DNA from 3 places in the Neorhizobium sp. IRS_2294 genome. Region 3 is predicted to be linked to each of the others. Evidence: predicted binding sites of a transcription regulator. Region 3 holds the regulator's gene; each other region holds the start of a gene.
What was found. The regulator LexA, encoded in region 3, represses DNA repair genes until DNA is damaged. The targets are predictions, from matches to a motif close to TGTTCNNNNTGTGTTCNG.
Positions count from the first base shown of each region.

Region 1: the regulator LexA is predicted to act here: its motif matches at 5,101-5,118, upstream of ACQY1K_RS01295 (YifB family Mg chelatase-like AAA ATPase).
Region 2: the regulator LexA is predicted to act here: its motif matches at 4,594-4,611, upstream of ACQY1K_RS13700 (ATP-dependent helicase).

Region 1 covers NZ_CP191439.1:248,074-255,518, reverse strand. The annotation lists gene ACQY1K_RS01315 (threonine/serine dehydratase) at 1-663, shown strand, start outside; gene ACQY1K_RS01310 (IMPACT family protein) at 713-1,297, shown strand; gene ACQY1K_RS01305 (peptide chain release factor 3) at 1,300-2,880, opposite strand; gene dut (dUTP diphosphatase) at 2,971-3,441, shown strand; gene ACQY1K_RS01295 (YifB family Mg chelatase-like AAA ATPase) at 3,478-5,010, opposite strand; gene gshB (glutathione synthase) at 5,184-6,134, opposite strand; gene ACQY1K_RS01285 (YraN family protein) at 6,246-6,617, opposite strand; gene rsmI (16S rRNA (cytidine(1402)-2'-O)-methyltransferase) at 6,627-7,445, opposite strand, start outside.
Region 2 covers NZ_CP191439.1:2,809,733-2,817,177, forward strand. The annotation lists tRNA gene ACQY1K_RS13675 (tRNA-Val) at 81-155, shown strand; gene ACQY1K_RS13680 (DUF1328 domain-containing protein) at 470-643, opposite strand; gene ACQY1K_RS13685 (ABC transporter ATP-binding protein) at 744-1,805, opposite strand; gene ACQY1K_RS13690 (ABC transporter permease) at 1,802-3,382, opposite strand; gene ACQY1K_RS13695 (iron ABC transporter substrate-binding protein) at 3,455-4,405, opposite strand; gene ACQY1K_RS13700 (ATP-dependent helicase) at 4,627-6,696, shown strand; gene ACQY1K_RS13705 (pentapeptide repeat-containing protein) at 6,748-7,445, shown strand, end outside.
Region 3 covers NZ_CP191439.1:1,642,243-1,649,687, reverse strand. The annotation lists gene ACQY1K_RS08010 (PhzF family phenazine biosynthesis protein) at 1-124, opposite strand, end outside; gene ACQY1K_RS08005 (PLP-dependent aminotransferase family protein) at 377-1,621, opposite strand; gene eno (phosphopyruvate hydratase) at 1,792-3,066, opposite strand; gene kdsA (3-deoxy-8-phosphooctulonate synthase) at 3,196-4,041, opposite strand; gene ACQY1K_RS07990 (VOC family protein) at 4,046-4,921, opposite strand; gene lexA (transcriptional repressor LexA) at 5,114-5,833, shown strand; gene ACQY1K_RS07980 (ComEC/Rec2 family competence protein) at 5,814-7,445, opposite strand, start outside.

The sequences.
Region 1 (7,445 bases), 1.4 Mb from region 3:
GGTGTGCCCGCGCATATCTTTGTGCCAAGCGTCGCCTCCAAGGCGAAGATCGATCTCATCCGCTCCTACGGTGCAGAGCTCGTGATCGGCGGCGACCGCTATGCGGATGCGCTCGCTGCCAGCGAGGCTTATGTCGCGCAGTCCGGGACGATGGCCGTGCATGCGTTCGACCAGGCGGAAACGCTGGCGGGACAAGGTACGCTCGGCAAGGAAATCGAGGAAGACCTGCCGCATATCACGACGTTGCTGGTGGCTGTCGGCGGCGGCGGGCTGATTGGCGGTATCGCATCCTGGATGCGCGGCCGGGTGAAGATCGTCGCCGTCGAATCCGACCGCGCGCCGACCCTTTACGACGCCTTCAAGGCAGGCCGCCCCGTGGATGCGCCGGCAGGCGGTATCGCGGCTGACTCGCTTGCGCCAAGGCAGGTGGGGCAGCTGATGTTCCCGGTGGCACAGGCATTCATCGAGCCGCCGGTCCTCGTGACCGACGAGGACATTCTGAACGCCCAGAAGGCGCTCTGGTCCGGCGCACGGCTGGTGACCGAACCGGGTGGCGCGGCGGCGGTTGCGGCGATCTTGTCGGGCAAATACCGCCCACAACCGGGTGAGCGCGTCTGCGTGCTGGTGTGCGGATCGAACACCACGGCTGTCGATTTCGGTTGAGCGTGCGCCACACTTCCCTTCGGGATGCGGCAGCGATAATGCTGAGACCATGTTTCAGCTAGAACAGCCGGCCACATTCGAGCAGGTCATCAAAAAGAGCCGGTTTCTGGCGATCGCGCTTCCCGTGTTGAGCGAGGGGGAAGCGAAAGACGCCATTGCTGCGCATAGCGTTGCCGATGCCACCCACAACTGCTGGGCCTGGCGGATTGGATCAGCCTATCGCTTTTCCGATGACGGCGAGCCGAGCGGGACTGCGGGCAAGCCGATCCTTGCCGCCATGGACGGCCAGTCGCTCGACAAGGCTGTCGTCATTGTGACCCGCTGGTTCGGCGGCATCCTGCTCGGTAGCGGTGGTCTGGTGCGCGCCTATGGCGGTACGGCGGCCGCCTGTCTGAGGGCGGCCCCGCTTGTCGAAGTCAAGCCGTCGGTGCTGGGTGCCGTCAGCATCGAGTTTTCCGACCTTGCAAGAACGAAAGCCAGGCTGCAGTCGATCGAGGACGTGAAGATCACCGAGGAAGTGTTCACAGAGACAGGTGCCGAGCTGCGGATCCAGATACCGGAGGCCGAGCAGGACATCATCACAAAGCTGATCTCCGACCTTACCAGCGGCAGGTCGGAGCTATCGCTGGATTGAAATCACGCCGCCTTGGCGACGTGATATTCCTTGATGGCCACCATCTTGATGGCCGGGAAGCGTTCGGACTCGTAGCGCAGCGAAAACGAGTCCTGCGCCAGAAAGACCGGATCGCCATCAAGATCGCGGGCGATATCGCCGCGCTTGACCGTCAGGAACTTCTCAAGCTCCGCCGGCTGATCCGACGAGATCCAGCGGCAGACGGAGAAGCGGGACATTTCGAACGAGACCGGCAGCGTATATTCCCCCTGCAGCCGCTCTTTGAGAACGTCGAGCTGCAGCGCGCCGACGACGCCGACGATGGCGGGCGATCCGTCTTCCGGGGAAAACAGCTGCACGACGCCTTCTTCTGCCATCTGCTGCAGGGCTTCCTTCAGCTTCTTCGCCTTCATCGCATCTTCCAGACGCACGCGGCGCAGGATTTCCGGCGAGAAGTTCGGGACGCCCTGGAAGACAAGATTTTCGCCTTCCGTCAGCGTATCGCCAATACGAAGCGTCCCGTGGTTGGGAATGCCGACGACATCACCGGCAAAGGCGGTATCGGCGATGTGACGCTGCGAGGCGAAGAAGAACTGCGGCGCCGTGAGGCCCATCTGCTTGCCGGTGCGGGCAAGCCTTGCCTTCATGCCACGCTCCAGCTTGCCCGAGCAGATGCGCGCAAAGGCGATACGGTCGCGGTGGTTCGGATCCATGTTGGCCTGGATCTTGAAAACGAAGGCCGTCATCTTGTCTTCGCTTGCATGCACAGTGCGGATATCCGCGACCTGGTCACGCGGCGGCGGAGCAAAGTCTGCCAACGCGGTGATCAGATCCCGGACGCCGAGATTGCGCAGCGCCGAGCCGAAGAAGACAGGCGTCATGTGACCTTCGAGAAAGGCCTTCCTGTCAAACGGTCGGCAGGCTTCCCGCGCCAGTTCGACTTCCTCGACGAAGGCCGCGCGTTCGTTTTCCGGCAGACGGTCGGCGACGGCCTGCGGTCCGTTGACCGAGATCGCGTCCTCGCTGTCTGGACCACGCACCCGGTTGTCGGCCAGGTGGTAGGTTCCGCAGAAGCTCTTGGAACGACCGATCGGCCAGGTGATGGGAGCCGTATCCAGCGCAAGCTTTTCTTCGACCTCGTCGAGCACCTCGAAAATGTCGCGGCTTTCGCGGTCCATCTTGTTGATGAAGGTGATGATCGGAATGTCGCGCATGCGGCAGACTTCAAACAGCTTCAGCGTGCGCGGCTCGATGCCCTTGGCGGCATCGATGACCATGATCGCCGCATCGACTGCCGTCAGCGTGCGATAGGTATCGTCCGCGAAGTCTTCGTGGCCGGGCGTATCAAGGATGTTAAAAACCTTGTCGGCATATTCGAACGTCATCACCGACGTCACGACCGAGATGCCGCGCTCGCGTTCGATCTTCATCCAGTCGGACCGCGTCTGGATGCGATCCTTCTTGGCCTTGACCTCACCGGCGAGCTGGATGGCGCCCCCGAACAGAAGCAGCTTTTCCGTCAGCGTTGTCTTGCCCGCGTCCGGATGCGCAATAATCGCGAATGTGCGGCGGCGGGAGACCGCCTCTGCAATGGTTTCGGCCATCTTTTATATCCTGTGAATTGCCGCGGTATCTAGCGACTAAAGCCCGCCATTGCAATTGACCTGCCGCGCTGCGGCGCAAACTAATGGCCAATGACCATTCAAGCCCCCTCCTCACCCGTCCTCAATGTCCTGCGTCTTCCGCACGGCCAGGACCTGGATCTGCCCGCCTACGAGACATCAGGTGCTGCCGGCATGGACCTGCGTGCCGCCGTGACCGATGGCGAGCCGCTGACCATCGCACCCGGCAAGCGCGCCCTGGTGCCGACCGGTCTCGTGTTCGAGATCCCCGCCGGGTTCGAGGTGCAGATCCGCCCGCGTTCGGGGCTTGCGTTCAAGAACGGCATCACGTGCCTCAACACGCCCGGCACGATCGACAGCGACTACCGCGGCGAAGTGAAGGTTTTGCTGATCAATCTGGGAGACGAGGATTTCGTCATTACCCGCGGCATGCGGATCGCACAGATGGTGTTCGCGCCCGTTGTCCAGCCGCAGGTCGTCGAAGTTTCCGAGGCAAGTGCGACGGCGCGCGGCGCCGGCGGGTTCGGATCCACCGGCGTCTGACGTCTGCCGGAATCCTGTGACACCGATCTAGGTCAATCAGGCGGATACCGTGGGGCGCTCCCCGGCCATCCGATACGAGATCGCCTCGGCAAGGTGTATTCTCCCGATACCATCCTTCTCGTCGAGATCGGCCAGCGTCCGCGCCACCCGCAAGACCCGATGATAGCCGCGGGCGGAGAATTTCAGCTTTTCCGCCGCGTCGCGCAACAATTGCAGCCCTCCCGCATCGAGCTCGGCGAACTTCTCGATCATGGCGGTGGAACAGCGCGCGTTGGTGAGAACCGTGTACTGGCCCTCGCCTTCGAAGCGCTCTCTTTGCCTGTCGCGTGCGGCCGCCACCCGCCTTGCCACGCCGGCGCTTGGCTCTGCCGGTGCCGGGCGGATCAGATCGCTTGCGGAGACAGCTGGCACATCGATACGGATATCGATGCGGTCCATCAGCGGGCCGGAGATACGTGCCTGATAATCCGAGGCACAGCGCGGGCCACGGGCGCAGCTATGTCCCGGTTGTCCCGCCATGCCGCAGCGACACGGGTTCATCGCGGCTACGAGCTGGATGCTCGCCGGATAGGAGACCCGGTGGTTGGCCCGGGCGATAACACATTCGCCAGTCTCCAGCGGCTGGCGGAGCGCATCGAGAACCTGGGGCGAGAATTCCGGAAACTCATCCAGGAAAAGGATGCCGTGATGCGCGAGCGAGGCTTCTCCGGGCCTGGCGCGCAGACCGCCGCCGACCAGTGCCGCCATCGTGGCGGAATGATGCGGCATGCGATAGGGCCTCCGGTCCGACAGCTTTCCGCCCGAAAGCTGGCCGGCGATCGAGTGGATCATCGAGACTTCGAGCAGTTCGGTTGCCGAAAGCGGCGGCAATATCGACGGAAGGCGGGCTGCGAGCATGGATTTTCCCGAACCGGGCGGACCGACCATCAGGAGGTTATGACCGCCGGCAGCCGAGACTTCGAGCGCGCGCTTGGCGCTTTCCTGGCCTTTGATATCGACAAGGTCAGGCAGATTGGCGGGCGGTGCACGGACCGCCGGCTGCGGCCGCGACATGACCTGCGTGCCGCGAAAATGATTGGCGAGCGCGATCAGGCTGCGGGGGGCGAGAATATCGACGCCGGGTCCAGCCCATGCCGCCTCGGCGCCGCTTTCGGCTGGGCAGATCAAGCCTTTTCCGATCGCATTGGCGCTGATGGCCGCCGGAAGCGCACCGGCGACGGCGGCAAGCGTTCCATCGAGGTTCAACTCGCCGATCACGACATAATCGGCCAGCATGTCGCCGGGTACGGCACCGAGCGCTGCCATCAGGCCAACGGCGATCGCGAGGTCGAAATGGCTGCCTTCTTTGGGAAGGTCGGCCGGGGCGAGATTGACCGTGACTTTTTTCGGCGGCATGGCAAGGCCCGAGGCATGCAGTGCTGCCTGCACCCGCTCTCGGCTTTCGGCCACTGCCTTGTCCGGCAGCCCGACGATATGCATGCCGAGCTTGCCAGGGCCGATCATGACCTGCACATCGACCGGAATGCCTTCAATGCCCTGAAATGCTACCGTTCTGATACGCGCGACCATTCCGACCCGCCCACATGCGCAAGCTAAGGTGGGGATATTCCCGCCTACCGTGCTACAGGTTGAAAGCTTGCACGATTGCTGGCGAATTTCAAGAACAGGCAGTGAACAATTTCGCGCATGAGACGAAGACAGCGTGCATCAGGTTGCATAACGAGAACAGATGTGAACGGTTATCAGTTCTGCTTGGCGTCGATTGCATCCCACATGAGGCTCGCGACGTCAGCACCGCCGAACTTCTTCACTTCGCGGATGCCCGTCGGAGATGTGACGTTGATCTCGGTCATGTAATCGCCGATCACGTCGATGCCGACAAAGATGAAGCCGCGCTCGCGCAGAGCCGGCCCGATACGGGCGCAGATTTCCTTTTCGCGCGGCGTGATATCGGTCGCCTCGGCACGGCCGCCGACATGCATGTTGGAGCGGCTGTCGGTTTCCGAGGGCACGCGGTTGATCGCGCCGACCGGTTCGCCGTCAACGAGAAGAATGCGTTTGTCGCCCTTGCGCACTGCCGGAAGGTAGGCCTGCGCGATATAGGGCTCGCCGCGATACATCTGGCCGAACATTTCCAGAAGCGAGGTAAAGTTGCGATCATCGCGGGCGGAATGAAACACGCCGGCACCGCCATTGCCGTAAAGCGGCTTCAGGATGATGTCGCCGAGCTCATGGCGGAACTTGGCGATCTCCGCCGGGTCGCGGGAGATCAGTGTCGGCGGCATCAGGTCGGCGAACTCGGTAACGAAGATCTTTTCCGGCGAGTTGCGCACCCAGGCCGGGTCATTGACCACGAGCGTCTTCGGATGGATGCGCTCCAGAAGATGGGTGGATGTAATGTAGCCCATGTCGAAGGGCGGATCCTGGCGAAGCTGCACGACATCCATCGTCGACAGATCGGTCGGCTGCTTTTCCCCAAGGGTAAAGTGATCGCCCTTGATGTCGCGCACCTGCAGCGGCTCGAGAGCTGCAAAGATGCGTCCGTCGCGCATCGTCAGGCGGTCGGGCGTATAGTGGAACAGCTCGTAACCGCGCGATTGCGCTTCGAGCGCCATGGCGAATGTGGAATCGCCGGCAATGTTGATGCCGGAAATGTGGTCCATCTGAAATGCGACCTTGCGAATTTTCGCCATGACTTCAGCCCCCTAGGATTGGCCCGCCTGATGTAGGACGACGAACCCCGAAAGGCAACCTTGGCCCGGATAATCAGCAGAACCGACGATGGGGCCTGCGCTGCCAGAGGCCTAGAACGCATCCTGGAAATGGCGCGGAAACCTTCCCGGCAAGACGGCGATGATGTCGTATCGCTGCGATAACCCGGATACGTCCTTGCGTTTCTGCAGCCAGAGATCGCTCGCGGCCCGGATCCGTTTCTGAGATGCGAAGGAGACGGCGTCGAGCGCCTGCATCTCGGATCGTCTAGCCTTCACCTCGACAAAGACCACGAGATCGCGCTTGCGGGCGATGAGATCGATCTCGCCCAGTTTCGTGCGGTGGCGAAGGGCGAGGATGCGATAGCCTTTCAGCAGGAGATAGGCAGCAGCGACATATTCCGAGACATGGCCGCGGCGCTCTGCCTTGCGACGTCTGGCGCCGATCTCATCCCGTTGTGCCATCGCGATCCATCAGGTCCCGTTCTTCATGGCGATCAGGCGCTGATAGAGATCCTTGCGCGGCAGGCCGGTGATCCTTGCCGCTTCAGTCGCAGCCTTTGCGGTCGGATGCGTTTTGGAAAGGTCCTGCAGGATGGCATCGACCTCCACCTCGCCCGGCGCCTCTTCAGGTGCTGGAGGTTCGATCAGAAGGACGATCTCGCCCTTGACGTTGTGGCCGTCACCGTAATGGGCGGCAAGCTCGGCCAGCGTGCCCCGGCGAAACTCCTCGTAGGTCTTGGTGAGTTCCCGGCAGACGCAGGCAAGCCGGCTGCCGCCGAGCACATCGGCTGCAGAAACGAGCGTGTGGGCAATGCGATGGGGAGATTCAAACAGGATCAGCGTTGCCGGGATCTTTGAAAGTTCCGCAAGCCGGTCGCGGCGGGCTTTATCCTTGGAAGACAGAAAACCGACGAACAGGAAAGCATCCGACGGCATGCCGGAACCGACGAGGGCCGCAAGCGGGGCAGATGCGCCGGGGATGGGCACGACACGATAACCCGCATCGATCGCCATCTGGCCGAGCCGATAGCCGGGATCCGACACCAGCGGCGTGCCCGCATCGGAAACCAGCGCCACGGACTTGCCGGCTTCGAGTGCCGCAATCAGCTTCGGCCCGGCCTCGTTGGCATTGTGCTCATGATAGGAATAGGGGCGATTGACGATGCCGTAGCGATCGAGGAGCACGCGGGTGACCCTTGTGTCCTCGCAGGCGAGCACATCGGCGCCGGACAGGGTTTCGAGCGCGCGCAGCGTGATATCGCCGAGATTGCCGATCGGGGTTGCGACGAG
Region 2 (7,445 bases), 1.2 Mb from region 3:
CTGTCAAAAAGACTTCACAAAACCGGAAAAAGCCTATTGACGGCACATCGGTTTCTGTGGTCTTAAGCCGCCCATCGGATGGGCGTATAGCTCAGCGGGAGAGCACTACGTTGACATCGTAGGGGTCACAGGTTCAATCCCTGTTACGCCCACCATCCTGATTAGCCGCAAGGCACGAAAGGCTTCCGGGAAACCGGAAGCCTTTTTCGTTTCAAGCCGTTAACCGACCGCATAACGTCCCGTCACCATTCTTCCATCCGTAACAATACCAATAGCGCGAGGCTTGCGGATGCGGGAGCTTGTGGGTCTGAGTTTGTGGCTGGCCTCTCGGCCAGTGGCACTCAGGCGGCCGGGGTCGTGTGGGGCTCCGGCCGCTTCAATAGCGCTTCACTTCCCGAATTTACCGCAAACAAAAGCCGCCCGTGGAAGCTCCAGGGCGGCTTTGCTGTGTTGATCCTTGGGGTCTTTCTTAGAAGACCACGGCGCCTGCCGTCAGTGCCAGAACCAGGAAGATCAGGAAGATCACGATAGCGATAAAGAACAGGATTTTCGCGATGCCCGCGGTGGCAGAGGAGACGCCGGAGAAGCCGAGGAAGCCTGAAATCACGGAGATGACGAGAAAGATGAGAGCCCATTTCAGCATGGTATTATTCCTTCATATTTGATGCGGGAACAACGTGACAAAAGGTTCCAGGTTCCAGCGCCGTGGTGGCCGCGAAGAAATATTCCGGCAAAAATGTGAACTACGCGTCGGCAAGCAGATGCACTCGTCCCGAGATGCCGATCGACACCCGGTCGCCTGACGCAAGCAGCTCGCGGCCGGGGATATCCAGGCGGAAGGAAATCTCGCCCTCGGCGATACCGTCTCCGGCGAGTGTTATCCTCGCATCAAGCGATGGCCCGCAGAAAACCACGTCGCTGACCACAGCCGAGACCCCGTTGTCCGGCGCGTATTCGATCCGGCTGACGGTAAACTGCTCAGGCCGGATCATGATCTGCGCCCGGCCGCGATAGGTGACGTCCGCAACCTCTAGCCGGCCGATCGGGCTGTCGGCTATCCCGTCGCTCACCATGGCCGGCAGCACGACCGCTTCTCCGAGGAAGGTGGCCGTCGCCCGGTCGACGGGTTTCAGATAGACCTCGCGCGGCGTGCCGACCTGGGCGAATTTTCCCGCCCGCATCACGACCAGCTCATCGGCGAAGGCAAGCGCTTCCGCCTGGTCATGGGTCACGAGAATGGTGGTGACGCCGGCAGCAGACAGCACGTCTGCCACAGCCTTGCGGGTGGCGGTCCTCAGGCCCATGTCGAGCGCCGAGAAGGGTTCGTCCAGCAGCATCAGCCGCGGCCTGCGGGCAAGCGCCCTTGCCAGCGCCACGCGCTGCTGCTGGCCGCCGGAAAGCTGATCCGGCTTGCGGGCAAGCATCGCCCCGTCAAGTCCGACCATTTCCATCAGTTCCGCAGCCCTTGCCTGTTTGGCAGTGCGATCCGCATCCATGCCGAAACCGATATTGTCGAGCACCGAGAGATGCGGAAACAGGCAGCCGTCCTGCGCCACGATGCCGATATTACGTCGGTAGGCAGCAACATGCGCGTCCGCATTGGACATGATCTCGCCGCCAAGCGTGATCGAGCCGGCGTCAGGAACCTCGAACCCGGCAATCAGCCGCAAAATCGTGGTCTTGCCGCAGCCGGAAGGGCCGACGATGGCCGTGCGGCTTCCGCTTTGGGCTGCAAGGTCGACACCGGCAACGGCTGCGACGGAACCGTAGCTCTTGGCAACGGAGGAAAGGGTAAGCAGCGTCATCGCCCGGCGATCTTTTTTGACTGGTGGTGAAGGAGAAGGGTGAGCGGAAGCGAAAACAGGATCATCAGCAGCGCATACGGTGCGGCTCCCGCATAGTCGATCTCGCTGGTCAGCGCCCAGAATGCCATGGCAAGCGTGCGCGTGCCGTTGGGCGCAAGCATCTGGGTCGCGGTCAGCTCGTTCATGATGCCGAGCGAGGAAAGCGCCATGGCAGATGCAGCGCCGGGCGCCGCCAGCCGCACTGTGGTGGACCAGAGCGCCCGCGCGGGCGAACGTCCGAGACTTTCGGCCGCCTGTTCCAGCTCTGCCGGCACCTGCGCGATGCTGGCGCGCAGGCTGACCAGCGCCCGCGGCAGAAACATGATGACGTAGGCGATGACGATCGTCGCCACCGTCTGGTAAAGCGGCAGCATCACCCGGATCGAGATCGTCACCAGAGCGAGCGCTACAACCACGCCCGGCATCGAGCTTGCGAGATAATAGCAGCCTTCGAGAAACCGACTGGAACGCGTCGGGCGGCGCACCGAAAGCCAGGCGATCGGCACGGCGGCAGCAGCCGTCGCCACACCGCCGATCACGCAGATCGTCAGCGTCTGGGAAAGGGCCAACCCGATCTCGCTGAATTGCCAGATATCAGCACCACCGGCGATCAGCCAGCGCCCGAGCGTCAGCACCGGCACGCCAAGCGAAACCGCAGTAGTCACGACCGGCAGCAGCAGGCAGGGATATCGCCAGACGCCAAGCGAGGCGCGCACCGGATGGCGGGCAACGCCCGAGCCCAGCCGGGCATAGCGACGGCGGCCCCGCACGGCGGCATCGACGCCGATCAGCACGAAGCAGCAGGCCACCAGCACCAGCGCCAGCATATGCGCTGCAACGCCGTTGTAGGTGGACTGGAACTGGTCAAGGATTGCCGTCGTGAATGTATCGAACCGGATCATCGCATAAAGCCCGTATTCCGACAGGAGATGCAGGCTGATCAGCAGCGCCCCGCCACACAGTGACAGTCTGAGTTGCGGCAACACAACACGCCGCAAGACAGCAGCGGGCGAAAGACCGAGAGAGGCCGCCTGATCCTCCAGTGCCGGATCGATCAGCCGAAGGGCCGCCGACACGGGAAGGTAGACGAAGGGAAAGTAGGTCACGACCGAGATCGCGACGCCCGCTCCAAGCCCGTTCAGCCGCGGCCACATACCGATCCAGGCATAGGACTGCACGAAAGCGGGAATGGCGAGCGGCACGATGGCAAGCCAGGCCCACAGCTTTGCACCTGGCAGGTCAGTACGCTCCGTCAGCCAGGCAAGCGCCGTTGCCAGAACCGTGGCGACCGGCACCGTGAAGACGATCAGCGCAACGGTATTGAACAGGAGTTCGCCGACACGGGAACGGAAGATCAGCTGCGATGCCGTTTCCCAGCCGGTCGCAACCGTTGCCCAGAACACGAACCCGAGCGGCGTCAGTGTCAGGGCGGCAATCGCCACCGCAATTGCCAGCGTCCATGACGATCCGGCAAGGGGTTTCCCCGCAGGCTTCCGGCGCGGCCGGCTGGCAACCATGCTCTCGGTGGTAAACGTCATCGCGTGCTCAAGAAAGAAGAGACATCGCAGGTACGCCCTGCGATGTCCGTGCGCAACAGGATTCGATGGTGTTTAGAGAATGCCGGCGGCTGTCATCATGTCGGTGACCTTGGCATTGTTGAGGCTCGAGGGCTCGACCTTTGGCGCCTGAAGGTCGGCAATCGGAACGAGCGCCTTGTTGGAAGCCTCGTCCTTGCCGACGGCGTATTCGAACGAGGTGCCGTCACGCAGAATCTTCTGGCCGCCCTTGCCGGCAAGCCATTTCAGAAATGCCTGCGCCTGCTCCTTGTGCTTGGAAGAGGCCAGAATGCCACCGCCGGAGATCGACACGAAGGCGCCCGGATCCTGGTTCTTGAAGTAATGCAGCGCAACGTTCTTGCTGTTTTCGCCGGTCTTCGCCTGATCGCCGAAATAGTAGTAGTGATAGATCAGCGCGCCTTCGAACTGGCCCGCATTGACGGCCTTCATGGCGGTGGAATTGCCACGCACGGCCGTGAAGTTCTCCTTCATGCCCTTCAGCCAGGCAGCGGTTTCCGGCTCACCCTTCAGCTGCAGAAACGCGCCGACGATCGCCTGGAAATCGGCACCCGACGGAGATGCGGCCCAACGGCCCTTCCATTCGGGCTTGGCGAGATCGAGCATCGATTTCGGCAGCTTGTCCTCGGTGAGCTTGGTCTTGTCATAGGCAAACACGGTGGAGCGCGCGGCAATTCCGGTCCAGTGACCGTTGGCCGGGCGGAACTGCTCGGGAACGAGATCAAGCGTTGCCTTGTCGACAGGCTCAAACAGCCCCTTGCCATCGACAAGCGCCATGGCCGGCGAATTTTCCGTCAGAAACAGGTCGGCCGGCGAGTTGGCGCCTTCCTGCACAATCTGGTTTGCCATTTCGAGGTCGGATCCGTTGCGCACCGTAATGACGATGCCGGTCTCTTCCTTGAAGGCCTCGACCCATTCCTTGGTCAGGCCCTCGTGCTGGGCGTTGTAGATCGTCAGGCTGTCGGCGACCTGCGCGTTGGCCGGCATGGACAGAGCGAGTAGCGAAACGGCGAGCGAAGCTCCGGCCGAAAGAGCAGACAGAATTTTCAAGTTTGCCTCCAATTTATAAGCGTCATCGCATCGATAGCCAAAGCCGACCTGCGCAGTCAAGTTTAAGAATCGAACGGGGATGGAGACCGATTGCGGCAAATGCCGGCGAATCAGGTAGAGCTGAAACGAACACATCAAGAACAAGCCGCGGAAGCTGAATGTCGGTTGCTTATCTGGAAAAATTGAATGAGGCCCAGCGCCGCGCGGTCGAACATGGTTCGGACGTGCCGGATGGCGGCGCTGCCGGACCGCTTCTGGTCATTGCAGGCGCAGGCTCGGGCAAGACCAACACGCTTGCCCATCGCGTCGCCCATCTGATCGTGTCAGGCGCCGATCCGCGCCGCCTGCTGCTGATGACGTTTTCCCGCCGTGCGGCCTCCGAAATGGGCCGCCGCGTCCAGCGCATCTGCCGCGAAGTGATGGGGGCGAAGTCCGGCGTCATGACCGATGCGCTCGCCTGGGCCGGCACGTTTCACGGCATCGGCGCAAGGCTGTTGCGGATCTATGCCGAACAGATCGGCCTCGACCAGGAATTCACCATCCACGACCGTGAGGATTCCGCCGATCTGATGAACCTCGTTCGCCACGAGCTCGGCTTCTCCAAGACGGAGAGCCGGTTTCCGACCAAGGGCACCTGCCTTGCGATCTATTCGCGCGCCGTCAATTCCGAGACGCCGCTGGACGAGGTGCTGAAGACCTCCTTCCCATGGTGCCTTGCCTGGGAACCGCAGCTGCGCGACCTGTTCGCCTCCTATGTGGACGCCAAGCAGGCGCAGAACGTTCTCGATTACGACGATCTTCTGCTCTACTGGGCGCAGATGATGAGCGAGCCGCTGATTGCGCAGGATGTCGGCGAACGGTTCGATCACGTCATGGTCGACGAATACCAGGACACGAACCGGCTGCAAGCCTCGATCCTGATGGCGATGAAGCCCGGCGGCCGCGGGCTGACGGTGGTGGGCGACGACGCCCAGTCGATCTATTCGTTCCGCGCCGCCACGATCCGCAACATCCTCGATTTTCCCGCGACCTTCGACCCGCCGGCCAACATCGTCACGCTCGACCGCAACTACCGCTCGACCACCACCATTCTGGCAGCCGCCAATGGCGTCATCGAACTTGCCCGCGAGCGGTTTACGAAAAACCTCTGGACCGACCGCCAGTCGGAGGAGCGGCCCCGTCTGGTCACCGTCAAGGACGAGACCGAACAGGCGAACTATATCGTGGAAAAGATCCTCGAGAACCGCGAAACCGGCATGCTGCTGAAGCAGCAGGCCGTCCTGTTTCGCGCCTCGCACCACTCCGGCCCGCTGGAAGTGGAACTGACCCGCCGCAACATTCCCTTCGTCAAGTTCGGCGGCCTGAAATTCCTCGATAGCGCCCATGTGAAGGACATGCTGGCGGCTCTGCGCTTTGCCCAGAACCCGCGTGACCGGGTTGCGGGGTTCAGGCTTCTGCAGCTCATTCCGGGCATCGGCCCGCAAACGGCGGCGAAGATCCTCGATGCGATCGCCGCCGATCCGGAACCGCTGGCGGCACTCCAGGAAATCCCCTCGCCTCCGAGGTCCGGAGAAGACTGGCCGGCCTTTGTCGAGATGCTCGGCGCCGTCAGGAAAAGCGAAGGCTGGCCTTCCGAAATCGGGCTCGCCCGCCGATGGTACGAACCGCATCTTAGCCGCATCCACGAAGATGCCGACACCCGCAAGGCCGACCTTCTGCAACTGGAGCAGATCGCTTCCGGCTACGCGTCGCGCGAACGCTTCCTCACCGAACTGACGCTCGATCCGCCGGATGCGACGAGCGATCAGGCCGGTGTGCCGCTGCTGGACGAGGATTACCTAATCCTCTCGACCATCCATTCCGCCAAGGGCCAGGAATGGCGCTCGGTCTTTCTGCTCAACTGCGTGGACGGCTGCATTCCATCCGATCTCGGCACCGGCACGACGGCCGAGATCGAGGAGGAACGGCGGCTTCTCTATGTGGCGATGACGCGGGCGAAGGATCATCTACATCTGATCACGCCGCAGCGCTTCTTTACCCACGGCCAGCATTCCCAGGGCGACCGGCACGTCTACGCCTCACGCTCCCGCTTTATCCCGGCAACGCTCCTGCAGTTCTTCGAAAGCACCGCCTGGCCGGTGGTGGCGCAGATGACCGAAGCCGAACGCCAGGCCCGCCACCAGATCCGCATCGACGTAACCGCAAGAATGCGCGGGATGTGGCGGTGACCGCCACAAGTTGCGCGAACGTATAGGCCGCTGCCTGACATTGGAGATTGCGTGGTGGAGAAATCGTCGCTGGAAGCCGCATTCTCGATGAAGGTACCCGTCATCGGCCTCCGATTTGCATCCGAAGACCTGACCGATTTCATCACGTCCGAGTCGAAATTCGCAGATTGCCGGTTCAACGACTGCGTCTTCGACGGCGCGAAGATCAGGGAATGCGAATTCATCGGCTGCAGCTTTTCCAACTGCTCCTTCAAGGAAGCCGAGTTTTTCAACTGCATCTTCGTCGATCGCGAAACGCAGGCAGGATCTGCGTGGAATTACTGCGACCTCAACGAGGCGAAGTTTAAGGCCTGCAACCTTTCCAACAACCGCATCGTCAAATGCGAAGCCTTCCTGCTCGAGATCACCGATTCGTCGGCCGTCGGTCTGCAGTTCGACGCCGAGGTTCATCGCAAGATCAGCAAGCGCATGATGTTTGGCGGCGTCGTCTTACAGCGTTGCAAGCTGCAGTACGCGGTGTTTGCGGCCTCAAGCTACGAAGAGAGCCGGTTCGAGAGCTGCGATCTCAGAGACTGCTCGTTTGTCGAAAGCAATCTCAGCCGCGTCAGCCTGATGGGATCGAGCCTCAACAATATCGATTTCACCGGCGCGACGCTTGATTTCGCCAACCTGTCGCAGGCGACCTTCGATGAGATGGATCTTGCCGCCATCGCATCGTTCAGGGGCATGACCGTCAGCCGCGACCAGCA
Region 3 (7,445 bases):
TTTCCTTGGCAATGGCCTGCATCGCGCCATCGTCGAGACCATCTGCATCGAAGATGACCGCAAGCGGGTTGCCGGAAAGCTTAGCGTCGGTGAAAACGTCATAGATGCTGTAGGGACGCGCCAATGCAAACTCCTCCTCATATACCGGGCGCAAAACTGCCCGACGGCGTCCCGTGGCGCAACCCCTGATCAACGTCACCGCCTGGTGATTTGATTGGCGTCGTTTACGGTCGGACGTGCTGGGCGCCTCGGAGAAGGCCGCGTCGGCACGATAGGCGGCGCCCCAAGCCGAGCGTCACCTGCAGGTGAACAGGTCGCCAACAGTATGTGAGAAAGGCGAGCCATCGCTGGTTCGCCTTTCTCAGTACACCGATATTCAGATGATCGGGAGCGCTTCGTGCTCGCGGGTCTCGGCATTGCCGATCAGTCTTCCGAGCCGCTTGATACCCTCGTCGATCATCTCGTCGTTGGCGCAGGAGAAGCTGATGCGCAGCGTGTTGGCGTTGCTGCCGTCGGCGTAGAACGCCTTGCCGGGCACGAAGGCGACCTTTTCGGTTGCCAGCGATTTCGCCAGAAGCTCCGCACCATCCGTGCCCTCAGGCAGCGTCAGCCATACGAACATGCCGCCTTCGGGCTTTGTCCATGTCGTTCCCTTCGGCATGTATTTCGCAAGTGCCGCCAGCATGGAATCGCGGCGGCCGCTATAGACCCGCTTGATCTTGGCAACCTGTTCATCGAAACCGCGCGAAGCGACATGCTCGACGGCGATCTGGTTGATCGTCGACGAATGCAGGTCGGCCGCCTGTTTCAACAACACCAGTTTGCGGATGACCGGCATCGCTCCGATGACGAAGCCGACGCGCAGGCCTGGTGCCAGCGTCTTGGAAAAGCTGCCGCTGTAGATCGTGCGGGTCTTTTCGATACCGCCGCTGCGGGCAATGTCGAGCGCAAGGATCGGCGAAACCGGTTCGCCATCGAAGCGCAGGTTCTGGTATGCGGCATCTTCGAGAATCGCGATATCGAGTTCGTCTGCCAGTGCCAGAAGCTTTTCGCGGCCTGCGAGATCGATCGTCTCGCCGGTCGGATTGGAGAAGTCGGCGGACAGATAGGCAAACTTCACCGCACCACCGGCTTTCGCTGCCGTTTCGCGGTATGCTTCCGGCGTGCGATTGCCGTTGACCGAGAGCTGATCGTAGGTCGGCTCATAGGCATTGAATGCCGAGAGCGCACCGAGATAGGTTGGCCATGTCACCAGCGCCGTATCGTTCGGCGACAGAAACAGTTTGCCGAGATAATCGAGCGCCTGCTGGGAGCCTGACGTGATGAAGACGTTGTCGGCGGTACAGTCGATGCCGATCTTGGCGACATCGGCAACGATCCAGTCACGCAACGGCTTGTAGCCTTCGCTGACGGAATACTGCAGCGCCGAGTTCACCTGAGCGCCCGAGAAGATATCTGCATAGGCCTTCTGGAATTCCTCGGCCGGAAACAAGGCCGGATCCGGTATGCCGCCGGCGAACGAAATGATATCCGGCTGCTCAAGGAGCTTCAGCAGTTCGCGGATTTCGGAGGCTTTCATGCGGCTGGAGCGCGTCGCGAAAATATGGTCCCAATCAAGCACGGGCGTTTCCTTTTATTTCAATATTCTTGGCTTCGGTTTACAGAAGTTTCGACAGGTCAACAATGCTGACCTATCGGTTTTTGGTACGGTGCGATCACAAATTGTAAAACGCAAAAGCCCGCGCAGGTGGCGCGGGCTCTCGGATATTCTGCCTCAGTCGACCGGAATGATCAGGCCTTGAGGATCGAGCGGCCCGCGTAGGCGGCCTGAGGCCCAAGCATTTCTTCGATGCGGATCAGCTGGTTGTACTTGGCCAGACGATCGGAACGCGACAGCGAACCGGTCTTGATCTGTCCGCAGTTGGTGGCAACTGCGAGATCGGCGATCGTCGAGTCTTCGGTCTCACCCGAACGGTGCGACATGACGGCCGTGTAGCTCGCCTTATGCGCGGTCTCGACAGCATCGAGCGTTTCGGTGAGCGAGCCGATCTGGTTGACCTTGACGAGGATCGAGTTGGCCGTGCCCTGGCGGATACCGTCGCGCAGACGGGCCGAGTTGGTCACGAACAAGTCGTCGCCGACCAGTTGCACCTTGGAGCCAATCTTGTCAGTCAGATACTTCCAGCCGGCCCAGTCGTCTTCCGACATGCCGTCCTCGATCGAGATGATCGGGTACTTGCCGGCAAGTTCTGCCAGGTAATCGGCCATTGCTTCCGGCTCGAGCGAACGGCCTTCGCCTTCCAGCTCGTACTTGCCGTTCTTGAAGAATTCGGTGGCTGCGCAATCGAGTGCCAGATGCACGTCATCGCCCGGCCTGTAGCCAGCCTTTTCGACCGACTTCATGATGAAGTCGAGCGCTTCCGGCGCACTCTTCAGGCCCGGTGCGAAACCACCTTCGTCGCCGACATTGGTGTTGTTGCCCTGCGCTGCCAGTTCCTTCTTGAGGACGTGGAAAATTTCCGCGCCCATGCGCACGGCATCCTTCAGCGTCTCGGCGCCGACAGGCATGATCATGAATTCCTGGAAATCGATCGGGTTGTCGGCGTGAGCGCCGCCATTGATGATGTTCATCATCGGGACCGGCAGGAGATGGGCGGAAGCGCCGCCGATATAGCGGTAAAGCGGCAGGCCGGACGATTCGGCTGCGGCCTTGGCGACCGCAAGCGAAACGCCGAGGATGGCGTTCGCACCTAGGCGCGACTTGTTCGGTGTGCCGTCGAGCGCGATCAGGGTCTTGTCGATGTGGATCTGGCTTTCGGCATCAAAGCCGCCGATCGCATCGAAGATCTCGGTGTTGACGGCTTCGACGGCCTTTTCGACGCCCTTGCCACCATAGCGCTTGCCGCCATCGCGAAGTTCGACGGCTTCATGCGCGCCCGTGGAGGCTCCCGACGGAACGGCAGCGCGGCCCATCGAGCCGTCTTCCAGATAAACATCCACCTCGACGGTCGGATTGCCACGGCTGTCCAGAATTTCGCGAGCGATGATGTCGGTAATGGCGGTCAAGGGTCTCTCCTCGGTTTGATATGCGAGCCTGAATTCGCAGGCTCAGCGAACAGGCGGGTCACCGACATTGTGAGATCGTCGATGACACGCGGATTACAATCCAGTCAATTCGGCGGTTTTTCGACGCCGTCAGCCTTTTGCAATGGCGTCGAATGCCAGCAGCTTCTCCAGAAGCCGCGGCATGTCCTTCAAGTGAACCATGTTCGGACCGTCAGACGGCGCGTTGTCAGGGTCTTCGTGGGTTTCGATGAACACGCCGGCAACGCCGACTGCGACGGCAGCCCTTGCGAGCGTTTCGACAAACTCACGCTGACCACCGGATGAGCCGCCCTGGCCACCTGGCTGCTGCACGGAATGGGTCGCATCGAAGATGACAGGGCTTCCGAGCGACGCCATGATCGGCAGCGAGCGCATATCGGAGACAAGCGTATTATAACCGAACGAGGCGCCGCGCTCACACAGCATCACATTCGGATTGCCGCTTTCGAGGAACTTGGCCTGAACGTTCTTCATGTCCCAGGGCGCCAGGAACTGGCCCTTCTTCACGTTGATCGCGCAACCGGTCTTTGCGGCCGCGACGAGCAAGTCGGTCTGGCGCGACAGGAAGGCGGGGATCTGCAGGATATCGATCGTATCCGCCACAAGGCCGCACTGCTCTTCAGTGTGGATGTCGGTCAGAACCGGAAAGCCGTATTCCTTCTTGAGATCGGCAAAGATTGCCATCGCGTTGTCCAAGCCGATGCCGCGCTTGCCGGAGATCGACGTGCGGTTGGCCTTGTCGAAGGAGGATTTGTAGACGAGGCCGATGCCGAGCTTCTTGCAGAGTTCGACAAGCGTGCCGGCGATCATGAACGCATGATCGCGGCTTTCCATCTGACAGGGACCGGCAATCAGCGAGAGCTTTGCCGTGTTTGAGAAAACGACTTTCGAACTCCCCTCGCCCACGGACACTTCAGAATTGGCGGAGACTGTCATTTCACTATTCCTCGAAACCGAAAACCACACCTTGCCCCGGGGCTGCCGACACGATCACGCGGCCATCCCTGCGGATGAATGCGACGTCATTAGCAGCAAGGGTGATCTCTGTCACGGCGAGATCGGTGGTCTTGAAGATGATCCCGCGCGCAGCGAGGCGCGACGATGACAAGGGCTTCATCGAAGACCGGAACTCGTCGCTGAACGTGTCGTTGGATTGAATGCGGATGCTGGCATTGGCAGCTTCGATCCGCAGACCGTCTTTCCCTTGCTCGGGTTGCGTCTCGAACACGGTTTCGAAAAGCGGCAGAAACTCCAGCGGGTCATCTGCAGAAAAGACGATCTCTCGAAGGCCTGTAACGGCGTTTGCGTGCTCATCTAGACCACCGCGATCTGCCGGTAATGCGGCCATGCGCTGGCAGGAAAACAGCAAGATGTCATCGACCTCGGGGACTGCCGCGAACGCCAGACGGAATGAGACTTCGCTCTCCCCACCATCGGGCAACTGCATCGGGCGGGAGAATTGAAGCATCTCGCCCGCAGACATGTGCCCGTCCACAAAACGGCTATGATCGGCCGCTGCATCCTGCGTCCCGACGACCACCGCCGATAGACCTTCCCTTTTCCGCTGGCCGCGAAAGCGGATGTCGCGATCGGTGAACACGTTGCCTCGTTTTGCCGCAAGCGAGGCTTGCCGACGGTTCACAATGGCCAGCGGCTCGAGATACGAGCCATCCGCGAAGAATATGCAGGCATTAGCTGTGCCGAAAGGGTGAACACCTTCAGGTGCCACAGTAAAGCCGAGAGCGGTCAACCTCCCCCGCGCTGACGCCAGATCTGCAACGGGCAGAACCAAATGATCGACTGACTTGTTACCCACTTACACCCCCAAAGTCTTATTCCGCAGAACATTGGCTATCGCGGGAAGCTCGGCAAGTGCTGCGCACGAACTGAATACGTGATCGAACGCTGAAATGAGACTATTCTTGAGCAAAAATTTGGGGCTTGCGGAACACAGATAGAACATATAGCGTCCGTTCTGCATTTGTTTCCAATTCTGAGGGTCCCATCCATGCTGACACGCAAGCAACAGGAGTTACTTCTGTTCATCCACGAGCGGATGAAAGAATCAGGCGTGCCGCCGTCGTTTGACGAAATGAAGGACGCCCTCGACCTTGCATCGAAGTCCGGCATCCATAGGCTGATCACCGCGCTCGAGGAGCGTGGCTTTATTCGCCGCCTGCCGAACAGAGCACGCGCGCTCGAAGTGATCAAGCTGCCTGACGCCTATGTGGCGAACCTTCATCCGCGACGGGGTTTTTCTCCCAGTGTCATCGAGGGAAGCCTCGGCAAAACGCAACCGGTCGTCGCTCAGAAGCCGGCGCCGGTCATGGCGGACAATCCGTTCTCGACAAACATCCCGGTCATGGGTCGAATCGCTGCCGGCGTGCCGATCTCCGCGATCCAGAACAACACCCATGACATCGCCGTTCCGATCGAGATGCTGGGTTCCGGCGATCATTACGCGCTCGAAGTGAAGGGCGATTCGATGATCGATGCCGGCATCCTCGATGGCGATACCGTCATCATCAAGAATACCAGCACCGCAAGTCCAGGCGATATCATCGTTGCCCTGGTCGATGAGGAAGAAGCGACCCTGAAGCGGTTTCGCCGCAAGGGTGCCTCGATCGCACTGGAAGCGGCAAACCCGGCTTACGAGACCCGCATCTTCCCGCCCGACCGGGTGAAGGTCCAGGGCAAGCTTGTCGGCCTTATTCGCCGCTATCATTAAGAACGGTGTCATCCCGGAGATGCGCAGCAACAGCCTCCGGGATGCCAAAGTCGAGTTGTCGCGTTCGCCAGTCATAGAACCGGTGGACGGTCCACGGACGGCTTGAGGTCTGTGCGCTGTCTCGCATCGCCGCCGTAATCTTGATGTCTGGCGCTGTCGCGTTCGGAATAATGGTGATTTCCAGTGCGCCAGTCCGGCGCAACGTCCGCCTGCTGAGAAGCAAGGCGCCGGAGCGGCAAGTATCGAAGCGTGCGCCGGGCGAGACGATGATCCGACCGACATCGCAGGCAAGACCGGTGTATCGGTTGTCTTCGACGGTGACGATCCGGATGTCCTGAGCAGTCTGCGCCGCGCACAGGATTTTCGGCAGACAGGCGAATCGTCCGGGCTTCAATGCTTGAAGAAAACCCCTGACATATTCGATTTCCCGGCGCGTCAAATCCGGTCGCGAATGTGGTCCAGGTGGTCTGTCATCGCTTTTCGCAAGGCTGGCACCTCGCGCTGGTTCCGAAGAGGCAAGAACCGGCAAGGCGAGCGGTTGTTCTCCGGTCTCAAGCACCAGCGCTCGCCGCCATTGATCGTAGATAAATCCCGGCGGTCGGGTTCGATTGAGGGTGATCTTGTCATCCTGGATCACGCCGACCGATGCGCCGTCTTCGGATATGACGATATCAGGCCTCGGCGCCGAGCCTGAGCGGACCGCAAAGAGCAAAGCCACCGCCATGAACAGCGCGCCTGTCAGCCTCAGCGGCGTGCGCAGCAGCGTCAGAAGCAGAAAGCCTGCCGTCGCCAGAGGCAGGAAAAGCGGGTTCTGCCGGCCGATGGCAATATCGCCGCCCCATGCGGCGACGATCTCGGCAATGCGAATGACGATCCGCAGCCCCTCGCCCATGATGAACAGAAAGGGAGCATCCAGCCCGAACGGCATCAGCAGCATGGCCACGAGACCTGCCGGCATCACCACGAAGGAAATGATCGGCATGGCCGCGAGATTGGCCGCGAGGCCGTAGGTGGTCAGATGGTGGAAATGCTCGATCGAATAGATCGACGTCGATGTACTGCCGATCAGCGACGTCACCACGATCCCGGCAATGAAATGGAACGTCGCCGCGACACCCGTTATCCACCGGTTGCTACCTTTTGTCTCCTCCTTACCTTTCGCGAAATATCGCGTCCAGAGGGCGAACCCTGCCACCAGTGCCGCGGTTGCCGCAAACGACATCTGGAAACTCGGACCCAGAATCTCCGACGGCGAGATGGCGAGGATGATGATTGCCGAAAGGGCGACGTTGCGAAGGCTGATGGAGGGTCGATCGACGAGCACGGCGACCAGCATCACCGCCATCATGATATAGGCCCGCTCGGCGGAAACCCCGAACCCGGAAATCAGGTAATAGGCGGTCGCCATGACAAGCGCACCGAACGCGGCAAACTTCTTGATCGGATAGGCCTGCGCAAAGCCTGGAAACAGCGACAGGACGGAGCGAACGCCGACGAAGAAGATACCGGCTGCCAGCGCCATGTTGAGGCCTGAGATCGCGACGATATGGGCCAGTCCGGACAGACGAAGCGCCTCGGTCGTCTCACGGGAAATTGCACGGCGCTCGTCGGT